Regions from separate parts of the Planococcus donghaensis genome, predicted to be linked through region 1. Evidence: riboswitches for the same ligand, from Rfam matches in the RefSeq annotation. Region 1 holds a riboswitch; the other holds the start of a gene.

Region 1 (15,494 bases):
TCCCACATTCCTCCTTTAGCTAAAATTCATTAGCCGAGATATCCGACTTTTTTCAAATATTCGATGATAACCTGTACGGACTCCTCTACAGTCTGCTTATCAGTTTCAATGGTAATGTCTGGATTTATCGGTTCTTCATATGGGGCATCGATCCCGGTAAACCCTTTGATTTCACCAGTTCTTGCTTTTTTATAAAGACCTTTTGGATCTCGACTTTCGCACGTCTCTATTCCGCATTTTACATATACTTCGATAAATTCATCTTTTTCAAGTAGCGCACGAACTTGAGCACGGTCTTCCTGATACGGTGAGATAAAAGCGGTCAAAGTCAAAACACCTGCATCCGTCATTAACTTGCCAACTTCACCGATTCGACGAATATTTTCAGTGCGATCTTCTGGGCTGAACCCTAAGTTTTTGTTTAAACCATGACGGACATTGTCACCATCGAGCAAATAAGTGCGTATTCCGAGCGCATGAATTTCTTTTTCAAGGTTGACAGAAACTGTCGATTTTCCCGATCCCGATAATCCGGTAAACCAGAGCACCCCACTTTTGTGATTATTTAATTTTTGTCGGTTTTCTTTTGTAACAGTCGATTCATGCCAAACAATATTGGTTGCTTTGCTCATCTTTTTCTCCTCCTAAAACCAGTAATAGTAAACAATTGTGATGGTTACCGTCATCACCAACATGCTCAGTGGCGTCCCAACTTTGACGTAGTCCATAAACTTGTAGCCACCCGGTCCATAAACGATTAAGTTGGTTTGGTAGCCGATAGGTGTAATAAAACTAGCAGAAGCGGCAATGGTGATAATAACCGCAAAACCCATTGGATCGAGTTGCAGATAGCTAGCCATTTCGATACCTATTGGAATCATTAAGACTGCTGCAGCACTATTAGTGATCAACTCTGTAAAAACGCTAGTCAATAAGTAAATCAAAATCAAAATTGCCAACAGTCCGAATGGTTGTCCGACCGCTAATAAGCCATCTGCCATCCATTGTGCTAAACCCGTTTTTGTCATAGCTGCTCCAACGCCGAATGCACTCGCAATCAGTAGCAACACGTTAAACTGCACATCATTCTTTGCATCTTCCATAGAAATTGATTTGGTTACTAGCAATAGAATTACTGCTAACGCCATCGCTTTGAACATCGTCAACCATCCTGTAATAACACAGCCAATCGCGGTCACTAACACGAGTAAAGAAAACCAACCGACCAAACGGCTTTCCTGCAAAGATTTTGGTGTTTTCATAGAGGAAACCACATAAAAATCATTGGATTGCTGGTATTTCTCGACAAAATCTGCTCCAGCAAGCAACAACAAGGTATCACCTGGCCGTAAGATAATATCTCCGACTTTGCTTTTAATGCGTTCATTATTGCGATGCACCGCCATAACGCCTGCATCAAAACGTGAGCGAAATTGAGCTTGTTTAATGGTTTTCGACAACAGGGTTGATTCATGTGAAACAACTGCTTCTGCAAGCTGCGTATTGCCATTTTTTAAATCATCCAATTGCAAATCGGTTCCGGTTTTTAACTTCAAGCCTTTTCTTTTTTGAAGTTCAGTAATCGTGGAAATCAGCCCTGTAAAAATCAAGCGATCTCCGGCTTGAATGACGGTTTTGGAACTAACCGAGGAAATCCGTGTCTCGCCACGAATAATTTCGATCAAGTACACCCCTTTCAACTCTCGCAGTCTAGCTTGTTCTACTGTTTGATTGATCTGCGGGAATATTTCTTCGACCATCATTTCAGCAATATAGTTTCGTGAATCTTCTATAACTTGTTTACTGAATCCCTTATTTTCAGGCAACAGCATATTGCCAACTGTAAATAAATAAATCAATCCCACAATGGTGATGGGAATTCCGACAATGGCTAATTCGAACAGCGAAAATCCTTTTAGACCATAATCGATCAACATGCCATGAACGACTAAATTAGTAGAAGTTCCCATCAAAGTGATGGTGCCACCTAAAATAGTTACATACGATAAAGGAATCAATACTTTAGAAGGGGCAATATTGCGTTCTTCAGCCCATTTTTTCAATAATGGTGTTAACGTCACTACGATGGGCGTATTATTCAAAAAAGCAGAAATCAAAGGCAATGGAAGGAAAATGCGAAACAATGAACCTTTCAAGCTTTTTCCTTTATTCAGCCAACTGATCATCATCTGATCGATTAGGCCATGCTTTTGCACAGTACCGACTACGATAAACAACAAGGCAATCGTCAACATTCCTGGATTTGAAAACCCACGCAATGCTTCTTCTGTCGTTAAAATTCCAGATAGCAGCAAGACTACCAATGCCAAAAACACAATCATATCCGGACGAGCAATTTCAAAAAGTAACGCACTGACCATGCCGACAATGACAATAAGCACAAAAATCATTTGGACTGACATAGGCAACCACCCTCTAATTAGTTACTAATTACGGTCTCCCGCAAGCCTTTGATCAGCACATCGGCTACTTCCGGACGGGAAAATTGCTTCGGTGGCTTTTCTCCGTTGCGAAGTAATTCACGAACTTTTGTCCCACTTAGATGAACATGGTGTTCTGCATCATGGGGGCAAGTTTTGGCTGTCGCCATATTTTCACAAGAATTGCAGTAAAAAGAATGTTCGAATTTAAAAATTTGAATACCCAATTCATCTTCAAATTGACTGATAAATTCCTGTGCCTCGTATGTGCCATAATAATCTCCGACACCTGCATGATCACGTCCGACAATAAAATGCGTGCATCCGTAATTCTTCCGGACAATGGCATGGAGAACAGCTTCTTTTGGACCGGCATAACGCATAGCCGCAGGATAAATGGCTAAACGTGCTCGGTCTTGCGGATAATAATGCTTCAAAATGACTTGGTAACTTTCCATCCGAACAGCGGCGGATATATCATCTGATTTGGTTTCACCAACTAATGGATTTAGCAACAAGCCATCGACTACTTCCAAGGCGGCTTTCTGAATATATTCATGCGCACGATGCACCGGGTTACGTGTTTGAAAACCAACAATTGTTTTCCAGCCAAGGTCTTTGAACAACTGTCGCGTTTCAAGAGGATCTAGATGAAACTCTGCGAATTCGCTGTGATCTGGACGGTTCAACAAGATAATCGGACCTGCCAAGTAAATCTTTCCACGTGTATATAATTTCTCTACACCTGCATGCGCTTTTTCTGTGGTACCGTAAATTTTTTCAGCTTCTAATACTTTGTCATAACTATACTTTTCGGTTAACTCGAGCGTGCCATAAATAATTCCATCTTCGCCTTTTAAGGCTATGTGGTCGCCGATTTGGTAGCGGTCCGCTTCTTTTTCTGTAACGGACAGCGTTATCGGCACGCTCCAAACCGTGCCATCGCTTAGACGTGATGTTTGTAAAACACTGCTGTAATCTTTTTGTCCAAGAAAGCCTGTCAATGGGCTGAAGCCGCCAATACCGATCAACTCTAAATCTGAGATAGCCCAATCCGAAATGGATATCGAAGAAAGAGATGCTGCTTTTTTCAACGCCTGTTCCCTTGCAGTGCCGACTAACTGTCTATTTACCAAATCTCCACCGTGTGCTTTACTTGTCATGATATTACCTCCAATGTGATTTTTTCTACGTGTTAGTTCTTGAAAAAGCGCTCTGAGACCAAACTATCCAGACATTCAGGCAAAAAGAAAAGGACCTCTTCAATAAGAAGAAGGTCCTAAAAAGCCAAACAATCTTCTTATCTTCTAGGCTAAAACAAGCCTATTGGAGTTAGCACCGTTTCCTTAAAGGAGGGTTGCTGAGACATCACAGGGCCAATCCCTCCGTCTCTCTTGATAAGAACGTCTATTCAATTGTTAGTGAAAATTGTCTGAAATGTTTGATTTCACAAAGTATATATTATACTATTCCGAGTGTCAAACTATGTTTTAAGTTTTTTTATATTTATATTTGCAAAAAATCAATCACAAACAGTAACGTCATGCGAATAATGCTCCACTGTAGTGCTTATTTTTTTAAGAATTCAGCGAATTATTTATTTTTATAACTCTTCTTAGAATTTATTTGCTAGTATTAAATGCATAAAGGAGGCAGAAAACATGACGACAATCCCCATCATGATTGATATAAAAAACAAAGAAGTAGTCGTTGTTGGAGGCGGACATATAGCAACACGTAGACTTGAACGTTTGGTTGATCAAGAGGCAAGATTGACTGTCATTAGTCCAACTGCGACTGCTGAAATAATCCGATGGGCAGATCAAGAACTGGTCACTTGGAAGCCGAGAAATTTTGAGTATCAAGATTTGGAAAAAGCTTTTATGCTGATTGTTGCAACGAATGACCCCGTTAGTAATGTAGCTGCACGAAAAGCGGCTCCCCCAAATTGCTTAGTGAATGCTGTTGATGAAGCTGAGTTCGGCAACATTCATTTTCCCGCTCATTTCACAAGAGGAAAATTGAGTATTGCGGTGTCAACGAATGGGGCAAGCCCCATGCTCGCAAAAAAAATTAACCAAGAATTGGCTAATCAATTCGATGACCGCTATGACCAATACCTCGAATTTCTTTTTGCTGCTAGGCTGCTCATAAAAAAAGCCAGGATTTCTAGTCCTGACAAAAAAGCTTATTTGCGCACATTTCTAGATGAATCCTTTTTACAGGACGCTATTCAGCAGCAGACACTTCGTGAATTACAGTTGCTTGTAGACAAGACGAAACAAAATATAGACTAACAGTAAGCCATTTTTCTTTTGCTGAAAATCCTTAGCTAAATAGAATTTTTGTTGAATAATCAGAGTCTGCCAACGCATCTTTAAAGCGTTGCTCATCTTAAACTCTTCACTATATTTCGCCATATAAAAACACCCCGAAAGTTAGATTTAAACTCTAACTTTTGGGGTGTTTTTATTTTCGGTACTTAATCGCCAATCCTTTTAGAAAATTCCGCGCGTAGCGATCGCCGCATTCTTTGTAATTTTTATGACCGACTTTACGAAGCAAGGCACCTAATTCCCCTTTAGTAACCGTAACTCCTGCTAACTCCCAAATCGCTAACATATCTTCGCTAGTTAACTGCAAAGCGATTTTCACTTTCTTCAGCAGTAAGTTATTGGAACGCTCATTAGTTAGTGATGGCACTTCTGGCTGGCCCGGTTTAGGCTCTTGACGACCTCTTTTAAAAATAATAAAGCCATTTAAAAAGGATTCGAAAAGGGAATCTTCGGCTTTAATATAATCATCATGCTCTTCATAATCAATCCATATGCTGTCGTCATCTTCTTCATCACTTTCAGGAGTTTTCGTCAACACTTTCAATACTTCTTCCTTACTTAAATCAATGCCACCCAATTTAAAAATTTCAACCATGTCTTTATTTTTTATATCCAACGCATAACGCAGTCTGATCAATAAATCATTATTGTCCATTTAATTTCCTCCTGTTGCTTTCCAGTATCCTTGTTATCTACATTAAATCCTTCTCTAATGATAGCATATATTCTCCTGTCTACCAGTCTGTCCTGAAGACAGTAAAAGAGACAGCCTCAATTGACCGTCTCTTGTTTTTCTCTATTCTTTATTGTTTTTAAACGTTCAACGTTGTTCTTTAACTCTTGGATAATCTTTAAAGACTCTTCATCTTCTACCGATTCCTCATAGAAAAAATCCAAATCTCGTTCTATATCTGCCAATCTTTCATTGTAATGCTTGAGCTTCTCCGCATTAATCAACTGCTTTGCTTCTTGGATGCTTTTCATCTCATTCTACCCCCGTTTTGGCAATGCAAAACTAATAGTATCTTCTATTCCCTTTATTACTCATTTCTAAACTTAGTTTAAAGATATATTTTTAAATTTTTTCAACTAAGCAAAATCGTCAACCAAGTTTACAATACTTTCCATGTATGTTATAGTATTAATAGATGAGTTACATTTGAGGAGGAAAAAGGATGTTCGCTATTGGAGATCATATCATTTATTCCACCCACGGCCTTTGTAAGATTAACGACATTTACGACGTAACCGTTTCAGATGTCACTAAGCAATATTATCAATTGCAACCTTTAGAGAATACATTAGTGACGATTAGCACACCAGTTGGTAACGACAAGGTTGTCATGCTAAAGCTCCTTCAACGAGAAGAAGCACTCGCAATTATTGAGGTCTTTAAGCAACCCGAACTAGAAGCTGATCTTCCACAAAACCCAAAAGCACAACCAAAGAAAGTCCAGTCAGGTGACCGCATGCAAATTGCAGGTGTTATCAACGGATTATTACGTAAAAAGTTTGATACTCAAATTCAAAAAGAGTCTTTATATGAACACGACTATAACCTTTTGAACAATACACAAATTATTCTTTTTAAAGAACTTGCCCATGCACTGGATACGAGTTTTGAAGAAATCAATAAAATGATTAACGATTTGATCACGGATGAACAACCGCAAGCAATTAATTAATCTACCACCTAAAAAGAGCCGCTTCCTCAACGAATTGAGGAAGCGGCTCTTTTCTTTAGGTATAACTAAATTTCCCAGTCACCTTTTAAAATATCCTTTAAGATTTTCAATTGATCTACACCAATTTTTTTAGCGATTTGGTTTTCAAGTTGCTTTTTTACCACTTCGTGTTCTTCATGACACTCTTCACCTAACGTCGTTAGTCTAATGCATTTTTCTTTTTTATTGTTCTCCACATTTTGTACTTCAACTAATCCTTTAGCAGCTAAGTTTTTAATAAACTTATGTGTTGCTTGACGAGTAATGTCTAAATTTTTTGTGACCGACGCAATTGTGGGTTGTTGTTTGTAGATGTGGGCCATTATAAGCCACTCGGAATTCGAAATCTGGATATCGCTTTCTTTATCCCAAGCCAGCTCTGTAATTCTTCGTGTCGCTATATGACGCTCACTTAATAAATCAATCAAATTTAAGTTTTCCAACTCCACGTCTGGTGTCAATCGATTCACCCCTATTATCTGCTTCGCCATTTAATATAACGATTCCCTTATGTGAAGTCAATTAGTAAAAATACTTTGGTGTTGCGAATTCTCCCTTCCACTTAAAAAGCCATCACCAATTCGTAAAATTGGTGATGGCTTTCATAAAGCTAAATTTACACGTTTGTTTCTACTGAACTCTCCGCTTCATTTAACACTTCAAACTCATCTAATAACGCACGCACTTGATCTGTGGTTTCCGTATACATCAATTGATTTCTCAATTCGCCCACACCACGTACACCGCGCACATAAATCTTAAAGAAACGTCGAAGTGGTTTAAATGCAATTGGTTCAATTTCTGTAGAATATTTATCATGCAAATCTAAATGCAATCTCAGTAAATCAAACAACTCTTTCGGGCTATGTTCGGTTGGCTCTTCTTCAAAAGCAAACGGGTTATGGAAAATTCCGCGTCCAATCATGACACCATCGATGCCGTATTTCTCAGCAAGTTCTAATCCGACTTGACGATCTGGAATGTCACCATTGATCGTCAATAGGGTGTCTGGCGCTATTTCATCGCGAAGCTTTTTAATCTCTGGAATCAGTTCCCAATGAGCAGGCACTGCACTCATTTCTTTTTTCGTACGTAAATGAATCGACAAGTTTGCAATGTCTTGTTCAAAGACATGCGTCAACCAGCCTTTCCATTCATCTACATCTGTGTACCCTAGACGTGTTTTCACACTTACGGGTAAACCACCTGCTTTAGCTGCTTGGATGATCTCTGCTGCATTGTCCGGGTAGCGAATCAATCCGCTTCCTTTTCCTTTAGCTGCAACATTCGGTACTGGACAACCCATGTTGATGTCGACACCTTTAAATCCTTGCTTGGCCATTCCGATACTCATTTCTCGGAAATGCTCAGGCTTGTTGCCCCATATATGAGCAACCATTGGTTGTTCATCTTCCGTGAACGTCAAACGGCCACGCACACTGAAAATCCCTTCCGGATGACAGTAGCTTTCAGTATTCGTAAATTCAGTAAAAAACACATCTGGTCTTGCGGCTTCTGCCACTACATGGCGAAACACTACATTCGTCACATCTTCCATCGGCGCTAAAACAAAAAATGGTCGTGGTAAATCACGCCAGAAATTCTCTTTCATATTCAACTTCCAATCCTTTCATGGTGAGATGATCACTCTTCTATCATCTAAAATTCTTGTTGTATCTATAAGGCAAATCCATAACGAGTAAATGTATTTAGATGCTGTTACTTTTCTTAACCTTATACAGTTTACACGAATCCTCTGCTTGTGGAAAGAGACGTGCTTTAAACAATATCTCCTTAGGCATCTAAAAAACGTCAACTCTAAGGATACGAGTTGACGTCTTTGAAATAGCAGCTTCCATGATTCATCGACTTGCAGCGTTATGTTGCGAATTACAGTTCAAAAAATTTGTACGTGTTTTTCCCTGATGCTTTTGCCTGGTTCAAGGCGTAGTCTGCATTTTTGAGAAGCGTCTTTAAGCTTACCGTGCAATCGCCAGGATACATAGCGATGCCAATACTGGTAGACAGTTGGTAGTGAGGATCCCAAATCGTCAACCTCTCCAATACTTGTTCCGCCAATCGACTCATTTCTTCCATATCCGAGACACGGGAAAAGTGGATAACAAATTCGTCTCCTCCCAACCTGAATGCTAAAGCATCCGGATGTCCATTCACAAAATTTTGAAGCCTTACCGCAACATCTTCCAACACGATATCGCCCGCATCATGACCATGGACATCATTTACTTTTTTAAACCCATCCAAATCCAAGAAGAAAATCCAACCTTCCGTTTCTTGCTGGTCATCAAAAAAATTGGAAAGGTAACGTCTATTGTATAAGTTTGTCAAAGAATCTCTATAGGCAATGCGCTCTAGGTCCAAATAATATGAAAACATCTTAACAATTCTTTGCAGCAATGTAATACTTTTGTCGTCAAAATGTTTTTCCTTATCATTTACAGCACACAACGTACCAAATCGATCGCCATTCACAAAGGAAATTGGAATGCCCAAATAAGATTTAATATTGGCTTTTTCAAGTCCATTTTTCAAATCCTCTAAACTGTCAGCCTCCATAATGCTCTCATAGACTAAAGGTTGTTTCTTTTCAAAATCAACAGCTCTGCAAAGAGAGTCATTGAGATTTAACATCATGCCTTCAGTTGCGATAATACTTGTGGTCTCATTTGAGATCTTCAAAATAACTTGCTGCGTACCACTAATCGAACTTATATAAATTAATTGGTTAGGTAAAATTTCTTTTGCAAGATCCAGTACATCTCTAGCTAATTCATCAAAATTTTTATACGTCTCTAATTCTTGAAAGATCGTCGTCATATAGCACCTCGATTATTCTCATATTCACCTTTTATCCTTTAATCCACTGTCAGGCGAATTCATCCGTCTTGTTTTTATCTCTACTACAACACTATCCTCTATTCCCTAAAGTTTAACATATGCATCCATGAGTTTCTCCATAAATCATTTTTTCTCTTTTTCTCTTATAAGCATAACTTTTTGGTCCACCCTCCTCATACTGTACAATGAAGTTAGTAGAGAAAGGAGATTGATTGAACATGACAACTTATCAAGAAAACATAGCCGGTTTCGAAAAAATTAATTCTACAAAAGCACTAGAATTACTAAAAGGGGATTCGGAAGCCGTTCTTTACATAGGTAAAGAAGTTTGTCCTTTTTGCAAAACTTTCGTCCAAAAACTAAAAGAAGTTGCTGATGAAACAGCTACTCAGGTTTACCACGTAAACAGTGTAGAATCAGATGATATGACGGGTATTACTTCACTACGCAATGAGTTCAACATTCCAACCGTTCCTGGTTTCATCTATACAAATGAAAACACAGTAAACGTAAAATGCGATTCATCAATGGACAAAGAAGAAATCAAAGCATTTATGAACAAATAAGTTTTTATCGAAATTAAAAGACCGCTGATCTGGGATCAGCGGTCTTTTTCGTCTTCTAATTAATAACTAACCCAGCTCAAGCCAGTCGTACCGTCTCCTGCATGGACACCAACGCAAACACTTAGAGCCGCTATTTCTACTTTTAAACTCGGAAATTCTTGCAACAACTCATTTTGCCATACTTCTGAGTCCGGAACATTATTACAATGAATAACAGCCACTTCTGGTACAGAACCTGCAGCCATATCTGCACGCAATAGTGACATCACATGGTCTTTTGCACGCTTGTTTGTACGCACTTTTTCAGTCATTACTGCTTTACCCTCAACAAAACTAATCACCACTTTAATATTTAGCAAATTACTTAAAAACGTTTGCGTACCAGAAACACGCCCACTTTTGTGTAATTGGTTTAAACTAGATGGAATAAAAGACAACTTTGATTTGCCTGTCATTTCTGTAATTGTAGCGACAACTTCCTCTACTTCTTTACCGTTTGCAAGCAGCTCGTTCCCCACTTCAATCATTTTGACCATTGGAAAAGAACCAATTTTCGAATCAATTGGATAAACTTTAAAGTCGGTCATTTCAGAAGCCGTTTGGGCCGTTTCAAATGTGCCTGACAATCCACTTGATAAATGAACAGCGATTGCAAAGTCATAGCCTTGTTCTTCTAATTTTTCATATAAAGCCAGCATTTCTCCAATGGCTGGTTGTGATGTTTTCGGTGAAACTTTCGCTAATTTTAATTTATCGTAAAATTCGTCTTGTGTTAAGTCAATGGATTCTCTGTATTCTCCATCTGCAAATACAACACTAAGTGGTAGAACGTATACATCGTGTTTTTGGATAAAAGCATCGTCTAGTTGTGCAGCTGTATCCGTAATCCAAGCTATTTTCTTCATAAGATATTCTCCTCTAAGTGCAAGTTCCATATAAGAACCCACTATCTACTAACGCTAACATACATGACAAATCTTTACGGTACTAGTGACACTTGTCATATGAAGTTAAATTATTGTAAGCGCCGTCATAATTTGAACATAACTAGTTTTTCTAAAAAAATAGCCAGCATACTCATGATGAGCTGCTGGCGATGTTATATTTTGTATTGAAAATTGGTTTTACTTATAAGTCTTTTAATGGGTTTGTTCCCATTGCTCTATTTTTCGATTTTACACTTCTACCAAATTGATCTTCAAACATGATTTTTGCAGCTTTAGGTGCCGCCCAGAACGTTGGCAATAATAGCAACGAAACCGGAATGGCAGTCACCACAATAAACGATTGAATCGCTTGAATGCCGCCTTCGCTAATCATTAAGAGAACAATTGCTACCGCTCCCATAATAATTGACCAAAAAACACGCATAATTTTTGGCGGATGACCATCGCCTGTAATGGCTACTGAAATGGTATATGCCATCGAGTCGGCAGTCGTCACCACAAATAAGATCGTGACGAGTAAGAACAGTGGAGCTATAACTGAACTAAGTGGCAATTGTTGTGTAATGGCCACCATCGCAGCTGGCATACCTGATGTGTTTAATGCATCTGATACAATCCCTGGCTGACCAAGTTCATAAAACATCCCTGTTCCGCCAACAACTGTAAACCAAAATGCCGTAACGGTTGGCGCGATGATCGAAACTGCTGTAATCAACTCACGAATCGTGCGTCCACGTGTAATGGTAGCGATAAAAATCGCCATCATTGGACCATATCCGAGGAACCAGCCCCAGAAAAAGACAGTCCAATAACCTAACCAACCAGAATCTCCGCGGAACGTACTCATTGCTAGGAATTCTTGAAGGTGAACTCCAGTTGCTGCAAGAAACGTATCAAAGATAAACCCGCCTGGCCCTAACACTAAAATAGCAACCATTAAAATGAGTGTAATAATGATATTCAAATTACTAAGAAATTGTATTCCTTTACGCAAGCCTGTAATAGCTGATATTGTGGCAATCGCTACTACAGTAATGATGATCGCTACTTGCGTAAACAAGTTATTCGGTATGCCAAATAATGATTCCATTCCATATGCGGCTTGCAAACCAAGAAACCCAATAGGTCCAATTGTTCCGGCTGCGACCGCAATAATGGCAGACGCATCAATAATCGTACCCAATACACTGTTTTTCATGATTTTTTCACCGAGTAACGGGTAAAGTAACGTACGCGGTTTTAATGGCATGCCTTTTTGATAATGAGCATACATTAAAACGATTGTTCCAAGGGTCCCAAGAATTGACCATGCAAGAAATCCCCAATGTAAATAAGATTGGGCAAAGGCCGGTACAATAGCACTTTCCGTACCAGAGTCTACACCTGGGCCTGTGAAATTAGGAGACACATCAAGAAAATGGTACATTGGCTCAGCAGCTGCCCAAAAGACGCCTCCTGCTGCTAACAAGGTTGTCATAATCATGGCAATCCATTTAAAATAGCCAACTTCCGGCTTGTCCATCGCACCTAGTCGAACTTTTCCGTATTTCGAAAATCCTAGAAAAAGTGCAATAAAAAATGTTCCCAATAACAACACTTGCCAAAATGCCCCAAAATACTTCACGGCAAAAGCAAATGATTGATTTACACTATTCGACACAAACTCTACATTGATAAATGCTGCAAGAACAAAAGCGACAAGTAACCCACCACTAATGAACAGTACGGGCCAATCTGTCTTTGATCCATATTTCTTCAAAAAATAAAACCTCCTATTAGTAGCATGCGCATAAACACATACTTTGAAAAGTGGAGAATCTCTCCACAATGATGATCTCAATCTCACTAACTGCTTCGTGTGACAACGTGCTCTGCACATCTATTTCTAAACAGCATGTTCAATTGTCTTTACCTTTTCTTTTGCATAAGAGTAGCACGATACTCAAAAGCTTTTTGGCAATAAGTATGTAATTGTATATGACTTACACACAATTTGCCAATCGTTTTGACTCACTAAAGATGAATTGGAGATTTTGAGTCAGTAGCTATCCATTATCCGGAAAATTAGTCGTACAAACGCCCAGCAATCATCTGTTTTCGTCGCCATATTTCTATAAACAAGAAAATTGAGCTCTAACCAACTAACCTCTATCATTAAATACATATCAAACTCGATTTTCAACTTAAAGATTTCCAACTCCAACAAAGGATGCTGATACATTAATGGTTCATTCAGAAACGTTAGACAACACCCAATCATTCGACTTTAAAAAGAACATTCCACTTTTAGCTGTATTGCTATCCGGTGCTTTTATCACCATTCTCAATCAAACACTTATCTCTACATCATTACCACCTATTATGGACGACCTTAAAATTAGCGAAAGTACGGTTCAATGGCTTCAATCAATTTTTATGCTGGTCAATGGGATTATGATTCCAATCACGGCCTTTTTAATTGGGAAATTTACAACACGCAGTTTATTCTTAACGGCCATAGGCATGTTTGCTGTCGGTACATTGCTCGCAGCTATTTCACCTAACTTCACCTTCTTATTAGGAGGACGCGTGCTACAAGGGGCTGGAGCCGGAATTATGATGCCGCTCTTGCAAACAATTTTGTTTTTAGTCTTCCCAGTTTCCCAGCGTGGGAAAGCAATGGGTATGTTTGGTTTAATCATAGCTTTTGCACCTGCAATCGGACCAAGTTTATCAGGTTATTTAGTCGACCACTACCCGTGGCGCAGTGTCTTTTACGTTGTTTTACCAATCGCAATTATCATTTTTATCTCAGCGTATTTCCTATTGAAAAATGTAACCGAACAAACCAATCCGAAGATGGATTATTTATCAATCGTTCTTTCCACATTTGGATTTGGCGGACTTCTTTACGGCTTTAGTATCGCAGGTAACGTAGGCTGGCTCAGCCCAAATGTACTCATTTCACTAGTAATTGGTGCAGTAACCCTGTTCTGGTTTATTACGAGACAATTAAGACTAAAAGAACCTATTCTTGAATTTCGTGTTTTCAAATACAGTGTTTTCTCAATTGCTACCGCACTCGGGATGATTGTATTTGCTTCGATGATTGCCACAACAGTTATTTTGCCTTTGTTCATGCAAAATCTACTAGGGTTCGACGCTTTCCATTCTGGACTGATGTTATTGCCAGGAGCAATTATTATGGGAATTATGAATCCTGTGTCGGGTGCGTTATTCGATAAATATGGAGGCAAATGGCTATTACGTCTGGGCTTTGCCATTTTGGCAGTCACTACCTTTTTCTTTACCAACCTTTCGCAAGATACAACGTTTCTGTACTTAGCTGTATTAAATGCAATTCGAATGGGCGGTATCGCTATGGTCATGATGCCATCGACCACACTTGGGTTAAATCAGTTACCAGATCACCTTATTTCTCACGGTACGGCGATGAATAATACGTTCCGTCAAATTTCAGGTGCTATCGGGACAGCGGTATTAGTGACGATTACGGTTACGGCTGCAAACGGCAGTTCCATAGCTGGTGCAATACAAGGCGTGAATGTTGCCTTTGTCGTAGCTGGAGTTGTCGCAGCATTTGGCTTCCTTTTATCGTTTGCTATTAAAAGTCCAAAACTCGCCACAAAGGAAAATTAAGCACATAAAAAGCTCACACTATCCGCAAAAGATAGCGTGAGCTTTTTTCAATTTAAACGCGTTGATGATCAGCGCGCCATATGTTGATAGACTTTTTAATAGCGTCTGCGGATAACTCTTCAATTACTGCACGTTCAGCTAACGCCACTAGTTCCGCATCAGGTGCAAAACGCAAAGCGATTAGTTGTGACTTTGTTAGTCGCGGATCTAGACGGTTTCCTGTCAGCATAAAATAGCGCAATTGTTCTTCTGTGCAAATCAAACGATCTTGTAACGTAAGTGCATAAATTCGCGCAAGCATTCCTGGGATAATCGCCAGGACCACAATAGCAAAAATCAATAAAAGCTGCACCGAAAAACCATTTTTCACGAATTGATAAATTCCATAACTAGCTGTGGTTATAAGCAATATAAAGCTTAACGGTACCCAGAAAAAAAGCTGTAACTTTGGGTAACGCACATGTTTTTCATACGATTGTTCGTTCATTTTTCCACTCCTTAACTCTCTACAAAGGAATCATACTATACTGCAATACTTTCACCTATCTTATTGCTCGGGAACCTAATAAAGCTTGGGTTAAGTTCTACAGTTTCAAAACCCTCTACTCGACACCTGTCTTGACACTTAGTGGGACACGTACCATAATCTAAGACAAAGGATTATCGAAAGGACAATGCAATGTGAGAAAGCAACTAAAACTCGGAACGATGATTCACGGAGCCGGCGAGAAGATTTCAGATTGGCGACATCCGGCCATCCCTTCAGATGCCAGTGTCAGTTTTGATTTTTATAAACAGCAAGCGCAAACTTCTGAACGTGGAAAATTTGATTTTGTTTTTATTGCAGATGCCCTGTACATCAATGAAAAATCAAACCCCCACTACTTAAATCGCTTTGAACCATTAACTGTTCTTTCTGCACTCGCTGCGGTAACATCACATATTGGACTTGTGAGTACTTTATCCACCACCTATAGCGAAC
Region 2 (15,494 bases), 1.5 Mb from region 1:
AATGGGAACATCTGCAGAATTTGCGCCATTCGAGTCGCGTAACCCTGAAGGCGATATTATTGGATTTGATATTGACCTTGCAAACCACATTGCAGATGAACTAGGATACGAACTTGAAATTACTGATATGAAATTTGATGGCTTGATCGGCGCTTTGCAAAACGACCGTGTTGATATGGTTATTGCGGGTATGTCTGCAACCGACTCTCGTAAAGAAAACGTCGATTTTTCAACAGAATACAATCATTCTGGTGAAATGTTCGTGACCGCTAAAGATTCTGAACTCTCAAGTCTTGAATCGTTAGAAGGCAAAACAGTTGGTGTTCAACTTGGAACGATTCAAGAAGAAGGTGCGAAAAGCATCATCGCTGACGAAGGCATCAATTTTGAATTAAAAGCTTTAGACGATTCGGGTGCATTAATACAGGAAATTTTATCTGGCCGTATAGATGCTGCCTATATGGATAAACAAGTTGCACTTGGTTATATCGAAGCCCAAGATCTTGGTGCATTTGATGACCCAACTACAGCTTCACCTGGTATGGCCGTTGCTTTCCCTAAAGGAAGCGAGCTTGTTGACAAGGTCAATGCAGTACTTGCTGAAATGGAAGAAAGTGGCGCACTCGATGAACTAAAAGAAAAATGGTTATCTGAAGAAGAGTAAACTTACCTGTAGAAAAGAGTTGTAATTTATGAATCTTGATTTTTCACAAATCGTTCCTTATATCCCTTTCATGTTGGAAGGGATATGGGTTACGTTAAAATTCGTGTTTTTCGCTATTATACTTGGTTCAATTCTCGGAACCTTATTGGCTTTGTTCAAAATTGGTAGCATTAAACCGTTGCGTTGGTTTGCTGACGCTTATACATCCATCTTTCGGGGAACCCCTTTAATTTTGCAATTAATGATAATTTACTATTCCATCCCCCAATTGATGGGATTTGATATTTCACCATTTTTGTCAGCAATATTGGCATTTGGCCTTAATTCATCTGCATACATATCAGAAATAATCCGTGCTGGAATTCAAGCTGTCGATAAAGGTCAAGTGGAAGCGGCTCAAGCTCTTGGCATTCCTTACAGCGCCATGATGAAAGACATCATTTTACCTCAGGCCTTGAAAAACATCTTGCCTGCTTTAATGAATGAATTTATCACTTTAACCAAGGAATCTGCCATCGTCTCTACCATCGGGTACCTCGACCTTATGAGGCGTGCACAAGTAGTTGGTGCTGATTTGTTCCGTAATTTTGAGCCTTTACTGTTTGTCGGTGTCATTTATTGGTGTCTTGTGATGGGCTTAACGATGATTGGTAGAGTGTTTGAACGGAGGTTGAAACAAAGTGATTAATGTACAAAATTTATACAAGAAGTTCGGCACGAATGAAGTACTTAGTGATATTTCAGCTACTGTTAACAAAGGAGAAGTCGTTTCAATCATCGGTCCTTCTGGTTCGGGTAAATCGACTTTCTTGCGTTGTTTAAATTTGTTGGAAGTTCCGACTTCTGGAACCATTGAAATTAACGGCAAAAGTTTAACTGCTTCTAAAAAAACAATTCATAAAATCCGCCAAGAGATTGGGATGGTGTTTCAACACTTTCACTTATTCCCTCATTTAACGGTACTTGAGAATTTAACGTATGCTCCGATAAAAGCAAAAGGGATTAAAAAAGCGGAAGCAGAAATGAAAGCTCGGCTTTTACTTGAACGTGTGGGCTTATCTGAAAAAGAAAAAGCATACCCAAACAGCTTGTCAGGCGGCCAGAAACAGCGCGTAGCCATTGCTCGTGCCTTGGCAATGGAACCAGAGCTTATGCTCTTTGATGAACCAACATCAGCACTTGATCCTGAAATGGTTAAAGAAGTTCTTGATGTTATGAAAGACTTAGCACAATCAGGGATGACGATGGTTGTTGTTACGCATGAAATGGGCTTTGCTCGTGAAGTTGCAGATCGTGTCATCTTTTTAGATCACGGTGTGCTAGTCGAAGAAGGTCAACCTGTCGAATTTTTCAGCAATCCAAAAACCGAACGTGCAAAAGATTTTCTCGATAAAGTATTGTAACAGGTGTCCTTTGGGCACCTGTTTTTTTATGACTATTCTACGTTTTTTTTATTTGTTCATTCGATGCTCAAATGTCAAACAGATTCCCCGCCTTTCACATGTTATAATCAGATCTGGCAATCTTGCAGAAAACAGAGGTGGAAAATGTGTTTAGAAAGATAATTATTTTGATAAGCGTTGTATTTTTCATGTCGCTGTTTATTTTTACAGCAGTCATGTTTTTAAAAAATGAAGTAGAACTTTACTCCGACAACAATTTAACGTTAACGCTTGAAAAACCAACATTCATTTCTCTTAAAGAGCCTGAGGTTAGTGAAAATGAATCAGACTTAACACAGCTTTACCAACTGACATTCCTCGGCTTGAATGTGGGGACCTATACCCTTGTTGACCGTTCTTTTTCGAATGGGACTTCTATTATTTTTGAAGAGATTAAAAATACAAGTTGGGTCCCTTATACATTTTCAATGAATATTAAGGGCCTAAAAGACGCAGACTTTAAATCTTGGAATCCTCAACCAACTGTCCGACTCGACGAAGACGTCTATGGTTCCGATCCGACTACCAATCCTTATGGTATTTTCACGACTCCGGATGGCGAAATGTTGATTGGGAATGTGTATGTATCACGGAACCTTCAACTGGGTAATGGCAACTGGGTGCAGGAGCTCCGCCATGAAATTACCGAAATGACAGTAGAAGAAGGTGCTCTCTCAAAAAACCTTTGGCTTCCTCCTAAGCACACAAGTCAGACTTGGTTAATGGCTTCGCCAGAACCGTTATTTGATACAGAAGAACTGGAAGAGGAGTGGATTGCCTTCACCCTTGAAAATCGTCTATCTCAGTTAAACTGGTTAACCCCTGAAGGTCCTTTAGTGAAACTGGAATTGACGGATGACCCTCGAACACAGCTGGCTTATGGGTATATTAATAAACGGACTGCAGATTTAACTTCCTTGGAATGGAATGAAAAATCCTCTGCTGCGTTTTTTGAATCCATGATATTAAATGCAGAAATCAATAAACCTTAATATAAGGTCAAGCTCTTCTTTGGATATTAAACAAAATATTCTGTATAATAGAAATGAATTAAAATTCTTGTTTTTTGTCAGGTGGCTGCTGATTATTAAATAAGGAGGTTGGTCATAATGGAACGTAAAGTACTTGATCCGCAAGAAGTCGAACGTCGACTAGATGAAGACTTTAATGCAATTCTGAATATGATTGGCGAAGGTTCACCCGATTTTGCAGCCGATGAGGAAAACGAGATATTAAAAGAACGGCGCCGCGAAGAAGTTAAAGCTAAAGATCTTCATTAACATTAAAAATCACCTCTCTATAAATAGAGAGGTGATTTTTTGTACATATTTTTTCTTAGTGCATCATTTCTGCTAGATAATCGTATGACTTCAGGCGCTCTTCGTGGTAGAAAATTGGTGAATGGACAATCACTTCATGAGCACGTGTTTTTTGGATAAAGTTTTTCAGTTTTTGTTTCACGAGCTCGGGAGTTCCGACCATCATCGATTCAGAGTTTAATTTATCTCGGAAGATCGCAATTTCGCGATCTGTCCAAACGTCCTCTAACTTATCGATTGGTGGCTGGAATGTGGTTGGCTCTCCTCTCATCAACGAGAACATTTGCTGTTGGGAGGAAGTCGCTAACCATTCTGCACGTTCTTGTGTTTCCGCAATAATAACATTTACCCCAAGCATGGCATATGGTTCCGTTAATGCTTTAGATGGCTTGAAATTTTGATGATACAACTGCAAAGCTTGCATCATATAATCAGGAGCAAAATGACTAGCAAATGAAAACGGTAATCCTTTTAAAGCAGCAAGCTGCGCACTAAAGCCACTTGAGCCAAGTAGCCACATCGGCACTTTCATATTGGTTCCTGGGAAAGCACGAACACGCCCCACCGGATTTTCTGAAAAGTAATTTTCCAACTCCGCTACTTGTTGCGGAAAGTCTTCCCCATTGCTGTGTAAGCTTCGGCGCAATGCATGAGCAGTTGCTTGATCACTTCCGGGCGCACGTCCTAACCCCAAGTCAATGCGTCCGGGATAAATTGTTTCTAACGTACCAAACTGCTCAGCAATCACGAGTGGTGCATGATTTGGAAGCATTACGCCACCCGAACCTACACGAATCGATTTAGTCGCACCAGCAATATGGCCGATTAAAACAGATGTAGCCGAACTACCAATTCCCGGCATGTTATGATGCTCAGCTAACCAAAAGCGATTAAATCCAAGTGACTCCACATGTTGTGCTAACTCCACGCTATTTTTGAATGCCTGAGCCGTTTCCGCACCTTTATTAATCGGCGCCAAATCCAGTACAGACAACGGAATATCTTCGAATTTCTTGTTTGACATAATGACTTTCACTCCTATTCCTCTCCATTGTAGCGATGTTTTACAAAAACATCCCTTTTCCTGCTCATGAAAGAAAAGCGGAAGCTGCCGTGTAGATTCGACGGGCATAAGACGCTCTGGCAAAGCGGCGTTTTTCCAGCCGCACAGCTAGAGTAGCTTATGACCCGAGAATCTGGCAGCTGGAGCTAGACAACACGAAAAGTGAAAGTGCCTGGTCAGCTCCGACAGGCATAAGACAGACCAGCAGTGTGGCGTTCTTTGCCACGCAGCTGGGTTGACTTATGACCCGAGGAGCTAGGCACTTGCAACTGGACAACATGAAAAGCGGAAGTGGCTATGTAGTCCCGACAGGCTTAAGGCAGAACACGCAGGAAATCCTGATTTCCGTAGTGGGCTGACTTAAGACCCCGAGGGACTAGCCACTAGAGCTAGACAACACGAAAAGTGAAAGCTGCCGTGTAACCTCCCTTTTTTTCTTTCAATTCAAACTAATTAAAATCTTCTCTTGCTTTTCGCCTTCAAATGTTTTATGATAAGAAACATCGAAACAGAAACACCCTAAATTTAATAAGATATTTCTTATCTAGAGAGACGGAGGGATTTGGCCCTGTGAAGTCTCAGCAACCAGTCCGACGAAGACTACGGTGCTAAATCCAATAGGCTTCGCCTAGCAGATGAGAAGAATATGTTTCCTAACAGAGGCTTTCTTCTTAAAAGAAGAAAGCCTCTGTTTTATCGTGGAGAGGATGAGCAAAATGACAAAACACAGTTTAGAAACTTTATTGGTTCAATTAGGGAATCGTAGCGATGCTGCGACAGGAGCGGTAAATCCACCTATCTACTTATCCACCGCTTATGAACATCAAGGTCTTGGGCAATCGACTGGCTATGATTACACACGGACGAAAAATCCGACACGTTCTGTTTTAGAAGAAGGATTTGCTGAACTTGAAGGAGCAGATGCCGCATATGCATGCAGCTCTGGAATGGCCGCGATTCAACTAGTTTTGTCTTTATTCCGACCAGGCGATGAACTATTAGTGCCAGAAGATATTTATGGCGGTACGTATCGCCTATTAGATCATTTCGCAGCCGCTTATAACATCCATCCAATATATGCTGAATTTAAAAACGTAGAAGACACAGAAAAGAAAATAACGATAAACACACGGGCTCTTTTTATCGAAACGCCTACCAATCCGCTTATGCAGGAAATTGACCTGGTATCTTATGCCGCATTAGCGAAAAAACACAAACTGCTATTAATAGTAGATAATACGTTTTTAACACCTTTTTTCCAGCAACCTATCCAGCTTGGAGCTGATATTGTCATTCATAGCGCCACTAAATACATCGGGGGTCATAATGACGTATTGGCTGGCCTTGTTGCTGCTAAAGGAGAGAAGATATGCGACAAACTAGCCACATTCCATAACTCGGTTGGGGCTGTTCTCTCTCCTTTTGACTCTTGGTTATTAGTTCGAGGGTTAAAGACATTACCATTACGTATGAGACAACACGAAGCGAATGCCAAAGCAATTGCAGAATTCTTGTCTCATCAGCCGGTTGTATCGGACGTATTGTATCCGGGGAAAGGTGGTATGCTATCTTTCCGTTTACAGGAAGAAGCTTGGATTGGACCCTTTCTAGAAAACATTAAGCTCATCACGTTTGCTGAAAGCCTTGGCGGTGTCGAAAGCTTTATCACGTATCCTGCCACTCAAACTCACGCAGATATTCCTTTTGAAGAACGGACAAAGCGCGGCGTATGCAACCGTCTGCTACGATTCTCTGTAGGCGTTGAACTAGCCGAGGATTTAATCGCTGACTTAACACAAGCATTTTCAAAATTGAAAGAGGAGGTTGTTGAATATGACCGATCGTATTGAAACCAAGTTTATTCACTCTACTGGAGTTGATCCACTTACTGGGGCCGTTAACGTACCGATCTATTTGTCTTCTACATTTCATCAGAAAAGCTTAGATTCTTTTGGTCCGTTTGATTATAGTCGCTCAGGTAACCCTACGCGTCTTGCACTTGAAGAAACAATCGCAAAACTTGAAGGCGGCACACGTGGCTTTGCCTTTTCATCAGGAATGGCTGCCATCTCTTCGGCATTCATGCTTTTGTCTTCTGGTGATCATGTACTTGTTTCCGAAGATGTTTACGGGGGTACTTACCGCTTTATCACAGAAGTATTGGATAAATTTAAGATTGAATATACATTTGTAAATATGACCAATTTAGATGAAATGGCCAATGCTATTCAACCTAATACAAAAGTTATTTACTTAGAAACGCCTTCAAATCCTGTTATGAACATCACAGATATTGAAATCGCTGCAAAATTAGCAAAAGCAAATGATTGTTTAACATTTGTCGACAATACTTTTATGACCCCCCTTTATCAAAACCCGTTAGAACTTGGTGCTGATATTGTGCTACACAGTGCCACAAAATTTTTGTCTGGTCATAGTGACATTATTGCTGGACTCGCTGTTACGAAGGACGAAGAGCTTGGCAATCGCCTCGCCTTTATCCAAAACACGTTTGGGTCTGTTTTAGGCGCACAAGATTCCTATTTGCTAATTCAAGGAATTAAAACGTTAGGGGCTCGTTTAGGTCAATCATCCGAATCCGCTCGTGTGATTGCTGAATACTTGCACAATCATCCGCTAATCGAAGAAGTTTATTATCCAGGATTTTCATTCCACCCCGGCAACCCTATTCACGAACGTCAAGCAAAGAGTGCAGGAGCTGTCCTCTCTTTCCGCTTAGCTGATAAAAAGTCTGCTCGAACTTTTGTAGAGCATTTAAGAATTCCCGTATTTGCAGTCAGTCTTGGTGCAGTGGAATCGATCTTGTCCTATCCAGCCACAATGTCTCATGGCTCTATGCCAAAAGAAGAACGTGAAAAACGAGGAATTACCGATGGCTTACTACGTTATTCAGTTGGTCTCGAGCATACGGATGACTTAGTGCAAGATTTGAACCAAGCACTTGTTCAAGTAGCCCGACGTAACGGATTAAGTATTGCAAATTGAAGGCGTTAATTGTTACTCCTAAAAGCATCTATTACCTTAGCTGGTAATAGATGCTTTAGCTTTGCAAAAAAATGAAATTAATCATCTCATTTTTTAGACACAATTCCAAAAAAAATAAGATAGTTGGCTGTTTCTGATTGACATTCTCAATTAGCTCTTTATAATTGAGGTTGAGAATGATTTTCATTTAACTTCTCAATTATATACTAAAGGGAGAGACATCCATGAAGAAATCTTTATATCTCATTTTAGCATTACTACTTCTTGTTTTAGCAGCATGTGGAAACGATGATGCAGCTGAACAAAAAGATGAAACAGATGGTAATGAAGTTAATCTATATACAGCAAGACATTATGATGTCGACGATGAACTATATAAAAAGTTCGAAGAAGAAACAGGTATTAAAGTCAATTTGATCAAAGGTGACGCTGACGAACTACTTGAGCGCATCAAACGTGAAGGCGACGCTACTGAAGCAGACTTATTTTTAACTGCTGATGCCGGCCGTCTATACCGTGCTAAAGAAGATGGCTTATTGCAATCCGTAACAAGTGACCTATTAGACGAGCAAATTCCTGAAAACTACCGTGATACCGATCAAATGTGGTACGGCTTAACAAAACGTGCTCGTGTAATTGTATACAACCAAGACACCGTAACACCTGAAGAATTATCTACGTACGATGCATTGACAGAAGATCAGTGGAATGGCCGCGTATTAATCCGTAGTTCTGAAAACATCTACAATCAATCGTTACTTGCTTCATTTATCGAAATTGACGGTGAAGAACAAGCAAAAGAATGGGCTGCTGGATTAGTTAAGAACTTTGCACGTGACCCTGAAGGTGGAGATCGTGACCAAGCAAAAGCGATTGCAGCTGGAATCGGTGATGTGGCGATTATGAACAGCTATTATTTTGGTCAAATGTTAAATTCTGAAGACGCTGCTGAAGTAGAAGTTGCAGAAAATCTTGGGATTTACTTCCCGAACCAAGACACAACAGGAACTCACGTTAACGTTAGTGGTGCAGGCGTTGTAAAATCTGCGGCTAACAAAGACAATGCCATTAAATTACTTGAATTCTTATCTGCACCTGAAGCACAAGGGACATTTGCAGAAGCTAACTATGAGTATCCAGTAAACTCAGCTGTTGAACCGTCTGAGCTACTGAAATCATGGGGCGAATTCAAAGAACAAGACATCCCACTTTCTTCATTGGGAGACAACAACGCCAAGTCGATTTTAATCTTTAACGAGGTAGGCTGGAAATAATCAAAAAGCTCTTCCCTTGCTGTGTTCCAAAACGGCAAGGGATTTCTGACGATTGGAAAGGTGACTAATGCTATGCAACGAAGACTCGCTAACATAAATATTTGGACGGTCGCAGCCATCGCGATTATTGCTGCACTGTTTTTGCCGAACATGACAATTGTGACAGGTTTATTCACCCCCTCTAATGAAAATTGGGAGCATATGAAAGAATTCGTCCTATGGTCGTTTGTCAAAAACTCTTTGATCCTCGTTGTTGCCACAGCAGGTTCAACGATTTTCATCGGTCTGAGTTTAGCTTGGCTGATTGCTCAGTACCAGTTTCCTTTCCGAAAGTTTTTAAAATGGGCTTTGATTTTGCCTCTATCTATCCCTCCTTTTATCGGAGCATATACCTATCACGGAATCTTCAATTATACCGGAGTGATTCAGTCCACACTTCGCGGACAGTTTAATATGGAACTCAACCCGGTATACTTTGACATCATGAATTTGCCAGGTGCAATCTTTATCTATACCGTTTTCTTATATCCTTACGTTTACACCATTACACAAGTGTTTCTATCTCAACAATCTGCGTCGCTTATTGAAAGTACACGACTTCTCGGAAAAGGTCCGTGGCGAACGTTTTTCCAAGTGGTTGTCCCAATTTCACGAATTTCGATTATTGCAGGTGCTAGTTTAGTCATTTTAGAAGTATTAAACGATTACGGTGTGGTGAAATACTATGGCATCCAGACATTTACGACAGCAATCTTCCAAAGCTGGTTTGGGTTAGGCGATATTGAAACTTCGATTAAACTTGCAGCTTCTTTAATGGGCTTTGTTATTGTTATTTTGCTGATTGAGAAAATCCTGCGTGGTAAACGTCAATACAGCTACTCATCCACTAAAGTACGCCCGTTGCCGCTCATTCGGTTAACCGGATGGAAAGCATTTGCAGCAGCCGGCTATGGCTTTACAATATTAGCATTAGGCTTTTTCATTCCAGTTATTCAACTAATCGACTGGACAATCTTAACTTTTGGTACAATTCCGTTAGATGAGTTTATGTCTTATATCAAAAACTCAGTGTTTGTAGCAGGCATTAGTGCTGCTACCATAATTGTATTCTCATTAATTGTTGGTAATTTTGCCCGTCTAGTACACGGCAGGTTAGCTAAATTGTTGCCAAAATTGACTGTTCTCGGTTACTCTATTCCTGGAGCCGTTATTGCAGTTGCTGTTGTAACTGCCTTTGTGGCATTAGATAATTTTTTAGCGCCACTCTATCAGTTAGTGGGCACAAAATCGACGCTCGTACTCAGCGTTAGTCTTATCTTACTCGTTACTGCCTATATCATTCGGTTTTTTGCCATTGGCTATAGCTCGATCGAGACTGGTTACGATAAAATCGGGACGGATTTCCAAGACGCTTCTCGCCTTTTAGGAGCAGGATTAACCAGAACTTTCTTTAAAGTAGACATGCCGATGATGAAAGGCGCCATTATTAGCGGATTTATTCTAGTCTTTATCGATGTATTAAAAGAAATCCCATTAACTTTAATTTTAAGGCCATTTAATTTTGATACACTTTCAACGAAAGCCTTCCAATATGCCAGCGATGAAAAAATCATGGAGGCTTCTCAAGCTTCCCTATTGATTGTTGGAATCAGTGCTCTAGCGATTGTGGTCTTCTACAAGTTTTTGGAAAAGGAGTTGGATTAATATGTTCGTAACCATTGAAAATCTTTGTTTTTCTTATCCAAATACAAAAGCTGTTGCACTTGATAATTTCTCTTTGCAAATTGAAAAAGGTGAAGTTATTTCGATTCTTGGACGAAGCGGTAGCGGAAAAAGCACGGTTCTTCGTCTTCTTGCCGGACTTGAAAATCCTTCAGTTGGAAAAGTAACGATTCAAGATCAAGTTCTCTGTGACAATAAAACATTTATACAGCCCGAAAAGCGTGGCATTGGCATGGTATTTCAAGATTATGCACTTTTCCCTCATATGACGGTTGCTGATAATATCTTATTCGGTCTGTTTCGTATGAAAAAATCTGCCAAGCAAAAACGTCTCCACGAAGTGTTGGAGCTTGTGGAATTAGAAGGGTATGAAAATCGTTATCCTCACCAATTGAGCGGTGGACAACAACAGCGTGTAGCGATTGCTAGAGCACTTGCGCCAAACCCGCATCTTCTCTTGCTTGACGAACCTTTCAGTAACTTGGATGCAGAATTACAGGAAAAGATACGGAAAGAATTACGTGATATTCTTAAAAAAGCCAATATCACTTCTATCTTTGTTACACACGATGAAAAAGATGCTCACATTTTGGCTGACCGCATTGTCAAAATTAAAAATGGACAAACTGATTTTATCGGTCGTCCATGTGACTTGCTCGATGTTTACCGCCAAGAAGGTCACAGTGAACCTTTCCCCGTTATAGAAGAAAAAGAATTAGTTCATAGTTAAAAACAACCAACACGCCTTCTTAAAAGAAAGCGGTGTTGGTTATTTTTTTGGAACTAAAACAAATTACAAAAAAACCATCCGGTGTTTCGGATGGTTTCAGCTTTTAGACAAAAGAATTATTATGTTAGTTAACGAATGAATATTCATCTTATCCTATATACTGGATCCTTCGCTCCATGCGGACGCTTTCCGCGGACGAAGCGCTGAGCCTCCTCGTCGCAAGCTCCTGCGGGGTCTCATCACTCCGTTTTTCCGCAGGAAAGTCAGTGACCGAAGGGACTTCGGGCAATGGCTTTGCGACGAAGCTAGCGCAGCGATGCAGGAGCATATCTTTGCCCTTCGCCGCATTGCGCTTCGGATCCTTGTGTGATTGCTCATTAATTCTCTTGAAAAGTGGAATCACTGGTTACTCTCTCTAATTAGAGCTATATCCTAACAACCGTTCTGGCCACGAAGACTCCTATGGGACAGCGAAAGCTGAAGACCCCGCAGGAACGCAAGTGACGAGGAGGCTGAAGCTGAGCCCATGGAAAGCGCAGTGGCCAGAACGGTTGTGGTTATACACAACTATACATTTTCAATAGACTTTGTCTACAGTCTGAAACCATCCGTTGTTTCAGATGGTTATACGTTTAGCTTTGATTTTCTCCTACTGCAGATAAACTGATCGTTTTTTGTTTTAAATCATCTGTTGAAATTGCCTTGCGTGCTACTCCCGTTTCAGTAGCCGCTTTTGCCACAGCAGCAGCTACAGCAGAGGCTACACGTAAATCAAATGGTTTTGGGATAACGTAACCTTCGTGTAATTCATCTGTCTCTAGCAAGCCTGCAATCGCTTCCACTGCAGCGATTTTCATTGCATCGTTAATATCAGTAGCCAATACATCTAAGGCTCCCCTAAAAAGACCTGGGAAAGCCAGTACATTATTGACTTGATTCGGAAAATCAGAACGCCCTGTCCCCACCACTCGTGCTCCAGCTTTTTTCGCCAAATGCGGAAGAATTTCAGGGTTCGGATTTGCCATAGCAAAAATAATTGCATCGCTATTCATCGACCGGACCATGTCTTCAGTCAATGCCCCTTCAGCTGATACGCCAATAAAAACATCTGCTCCTTGTATCACATCCGCTAGTAAACCTTCTTTCCGTTCGTAATTGCTCATTTCAGCCACTTCCGCTTTAAATGGATTCATGCCATTTTTGCGTCCTTTGAATATAGCCCCTTTTGTATCACACATAATCAGGTGGGCAAAACCAAATTTACTAAGTAGTTTTACAATAGCAATTCCAGCAGCTCCCGCCCCATTTACCACAACTTTTGTTTCTTGAACGTCTTTCCCAACCAATTTCAACGCATTGATCAAACCTGCAAGGGTGACAATAGCGGTGCCATGTTGATCATCATGAAAAACTGGAATGCCCATTTCTTTTTTCAGACGTTCTTCTACTATAAAACACGTGGGGGCAGCAATGTCTTCAAGATTGACGCCGCCAAACCCTGGTTCAAGTAATTTTACAGTTTGAATAATGGTTTCGGCATCTGTTGTATCCAAACAAATCGGGAAAGCATCCACACCTGCAAACTCCTTGAACAAAATAGCTTTTCCTTCCATGACTGGTAACGAGGCAAGAGGTCCAATATTTCCAAGACCAAGAACGGCGGTACCGTCTGTTACGACAGCTACCATATTGCTTTTCATCGTATAATCGTTAACTTTCGAGGGATCAGCTGCAATTTCTCTGCACGGTTCCGCTACCCCTGGAGAATAAGCGAGACTCAAGTCCCTTTCGTTTTCTACTGCTACTTTTGAACGGATCTCCAATTTCCCTTGATTCGTTCTATGCAATTGCAGCGACTCGTTTTTTAGATTGGACATTTTGCCTCATCTCCCTATCTTCATAATTGTTCATTATATAGGGTATTGAGATAATTGAAAGACTTTTCAACCAATTCCGACAATATTCAGACTTTAGGCGGATAAAGCATTAAAGCCCGCCAGTTTTGGCAGGCCCATATTTTCGTTTACTCTGTTTCAACACTTTCTAACACAGAAGTGACCACAAACTCATCTTGTCCTTCTTCTTGCATCCTGAACTCACGTTTTACCTCACCGTATCCTTTGCTAAAGTAAGTTTTGTTAATCGTATTTTCAGTTTCTTCATTTTCAATAACAATGACATTTTCAAAGTTTTCAAAAGGCGTTTCAACGCTTGCATTTGTTTGTGTCACTGTCCAATCATCCATGACTGTACCTACTTCTAACGGAAAAGTTAAATACGTTCGAATCGGTTGTAATGCCTCTAATTCTTCTGAACTGGCTGCATATTCTTCGTAAAATTCAACTTGTTCTTTTACCACTTCAACTGAGCTTTCGCCGATTCTAAAAACTTTTAACATCACTGTCCCACCATTGTCCTCATAGGTAGCAATGTGCTTATCGTCCATAAAAACCGTCTGTAAAGTAAAACTCGCATACTCATTTCCTTCTCCAAGAAAAGTAGCCATAGAATTATCTGGCATAAAAAAATCATAAGGGTCTATATCGATAGTTTCTTCATCGACAGTTGGCTCTTCTTCCACTTTCTCGGATTCCTCTTTAGTTAGATTACTATCCTCCTCTGGAGACTGTTGTTCCTCTAAGCTTTCACTACTACAGGCTGTCAATAGCAACAGTATAGCTAAAGTAAAACTCATGAATTTCAGCATACCGAATCTTCTCCTTTAGGAAAGTCATGTGCATGATCGACTCCTTTTAGAGATGGAAAGAATCGTCATATAAAGGCTTCATATGCAAATCGTATTCCTTTTTCACATCTTCAATATCATAAATAGTCCCCGCGTCTGCAGCGCTATTCATATGTTCGACTTGTTCATGAACTAAGTCGGCAAAATACTTTCCACAAGCAATATTATTTGGATATTTTGCTTTTACTTTTTTCACCAGTTCTTCATCTAGTATTTGATTGAAAGCATGATACATTGCGGCGTTTACGATAGTCAACGACTTTTTAGAAGCATAAGATACCATGTAATAATTCCCGTAACGGTCTTTTAGTAAATCCTTTTTCGGCACAATCTCCATAACTTCGACCTCCTTGAGTTCTATAGTATTCCATACCCGTCCACTCTTCTAAAAAAACAGGTGGCGCCCATAATACAAAAAACCCCCTGCCCATAGCAGAGAGTTCATGTGGTGAAGTGTAAAATTATAAGCGCCATAACTGAATCTTTTCTGGTTTTTTTGCTTCCTCTAGCACCCCTTTTATATCAAATACGATTCCCCGTTCTCCAATAAACAAGCCGTCAAACTGCTTCCAACTGTTGTCTTTATATGTTTTATGTGGAACTGCTAAAACAACAGCATGAGCTGGCTTTAATTCATGGTAAGATAACAAGTCCGCTTCGTAATGACTTTGAGCATCTTCTGCGGAAGCATAAGGGTCCGCTAACTGAACATTAATCCCATGCAACTTTAATTCTTTAACAATATCTACCACTTTAGAATTCCGTAGATCTGGAACATCTTCTTTAAAGGACAGCCCTAAAATAATGACTTTTCCCTCGCTCAACAAAATATTTTCTTGCTTCATCTTTTTCATTAATGCTTGTGCAATAAACTGCCCCATACGGTCATTAATTTTTCGTCCAGGCAAAATCACATCAGAGCTATGGCCAAGCATTTTTACTTTATCCGTTAAATAAAAGGAGGCAAGTCCAATTTCTTGTCCGCCTACTAAGTTTGGCATCGTCTTCACGAAATCTCGTTTACTTCCTGCTGTAGCTAATACTTCCTGTGTATCAATTTCTAAGCGCTCACAAATTAATGCTAATTCATTCATCAAAGCGACATTAACATCACGTTGAATGTTCTCAATCAACTTCGCTGTTTCAGCAACTTGAATAGAAGGTGCTTTGTAAATCCCGCCATTTACTACACTGCCGTATACTTGCGCTAAAAACTCTGTTACTTCCTCGCTTTGACTAGCAACCACTTTTTTCATTGTTTTAAAATTATTTTTCTTATCCCCAGGTACAGTTCGTGCAGGAGAATAACCGACAAAAAATTCTTTGCCATTTTCGTAGCCCGAATACTTCTCTAGTAAAGGAATACAAATTTCTTCAGTCATTCCAGGCCCAACTATTGTTTCATAGACCACTACCGCACCTTTTTTTATTTGTTGACCCACACATTTACTCGCTGCTTTTAAAGCAGATAGCTCCGGCAAGTGGTTCTCATCGAGAGCAGATGGAACAGCGATGATGATAAAACCGG

The links. Region 1 has a riboswitch for S-adenosylmethionine ahead of sat (sulfate adenylyltransferase). Riboswitches for the same ligand answer to the same signal wherever they lie in the genome.
Region 2: another riboswitch for S-adenosylmethionine. It lies ahead of BCM40_RS11945 (methionine biosynthesis PLP-dependent protein); the one in region 1 lies ahead of sat (sulfate adenylyltransferase).

Annotation. Positions count from the first base shown of each region.
Region 1 covers NZ_CP016543.2:542,179-557,672, reverse strand. Annotated here, with positions in the region: gene BCM40_RS02940 (phosphoadenylyl-sulfate reductase) at 1-1, opposite strand, end outside; gene cysC (adenylyl-sulfate kinase) at 30-632, opposite strand; gene BCM40_RS02930 (SLC13 family permease) at 645-2,423, opposite strand; gene sat (sulfate adenylyltransferase) at 2,441-3,604, opposite strand; SAM riboswitch class I at 3,739-3,845, opposite strand; gene BCM40_RS02920 (NAD(P)-binding protein) at 4,103-4,738, shown strand; gene BCM40_RS02915 (YehS family protein) at 4,911-5,432, opposite strand; gene BCM40_RS02910 (hypothetical protein) at 5,549-5,761, opposite strand; gene BCM40_RS02905 (CarD family transcriptional regulator) at 5,953-6,462, shown strand; gene BCM40_RS02900 (MarR family winged helix-turn-helix transcriptional regulator) at 6,528-6,962, opposite strand; gene BCM40_RS02895 (tRNA dihydrouridine synthase) at 7,118-8,113, opposite strand; gene BCM40_RS02890 (sensor domain-containing diguanylate cyclase) at 8,392-9,339, opposite strand; gene BCM40_RS02885 (DUF6568 family protein) at 9,579-9,926, shown strand; gene BCM40_RS02880 (DegV family protein) at 9,986-10,831, opposite strand; gene BCM40_RS02875 (BCCT family transporter) at 11,055-12,632, opposite strand; gene BCM40_RS02870 (DHA2 family efflux MFS transporter permease subunit) at 13,097-14,512, shown strand; gene BCM40_RS02865 (DUF6526 family protein) at 14,565-14,999, opposite strand; gene BCM40_RS02860 (LLM class flavin-dependent oxidoreductase) at 15,221-15,494, shown strand, end outside.
Region 2 covers NZ_CP016543.2:2,377,866-2,393,359, forward strand. Annotated here, with positions in the region: gene BCM40_RS11920 (ABC transporter substrate-binding protein) at 1-664, shown strand, start outside; gene BCM40_RS11925 (amino acid ABC transporter permease) at 693-1,352, shown strand; gene BCM40_RS11930 (amino acid ABC transporter ATP-binding protein) at 1,345-2,067, shown strand; gene BCM40_RS11935 (hypothetical protein) at 2,214-3,098, shown strand; gene BCM40_RS16500 (hypothetical protein) at 3,216-3,386, shown strand; gene BCM40_RS11940 (LLM class flavin-dependent oxidoreductase) at 3,442-4,449, opposite strand; SAM riboswitch class I at 5,026-5,130, shown strand; gene BCM40_RS11945 (methionine biosynthesis PLP-dependent protein) at 5,205-6,338, shown strand; gene metC (cystathionine beta-lyase) at 6,322-7,494, shown strand; gene BCM40_RS11955 (Fe(3+) ABC transporter substrate-binding protein) at 7,719-8,768, shown strand; gene BCM40_RS11960 (ABC transporter permease) at 8,841-10,472, shown strand; gene BCM40_RS11965 (ABC transporter ATP-binding protein) at 10,474-11,220, shown strand; gene ystJ (NADP-dependent malic enzyme) at 11,853-13,097, opposite strand; gene BCM40_RS11980 (hypothetical protein) at 13,244-13,927, opposite strand; gene BCM40_RS11985 (hypothetical protein) at 13,974-14,303, opposite strand; gene BCM40_RS11990 (nucleotide sugar dehydrogenase) at 14,428-15,494, opposite strand, start outside.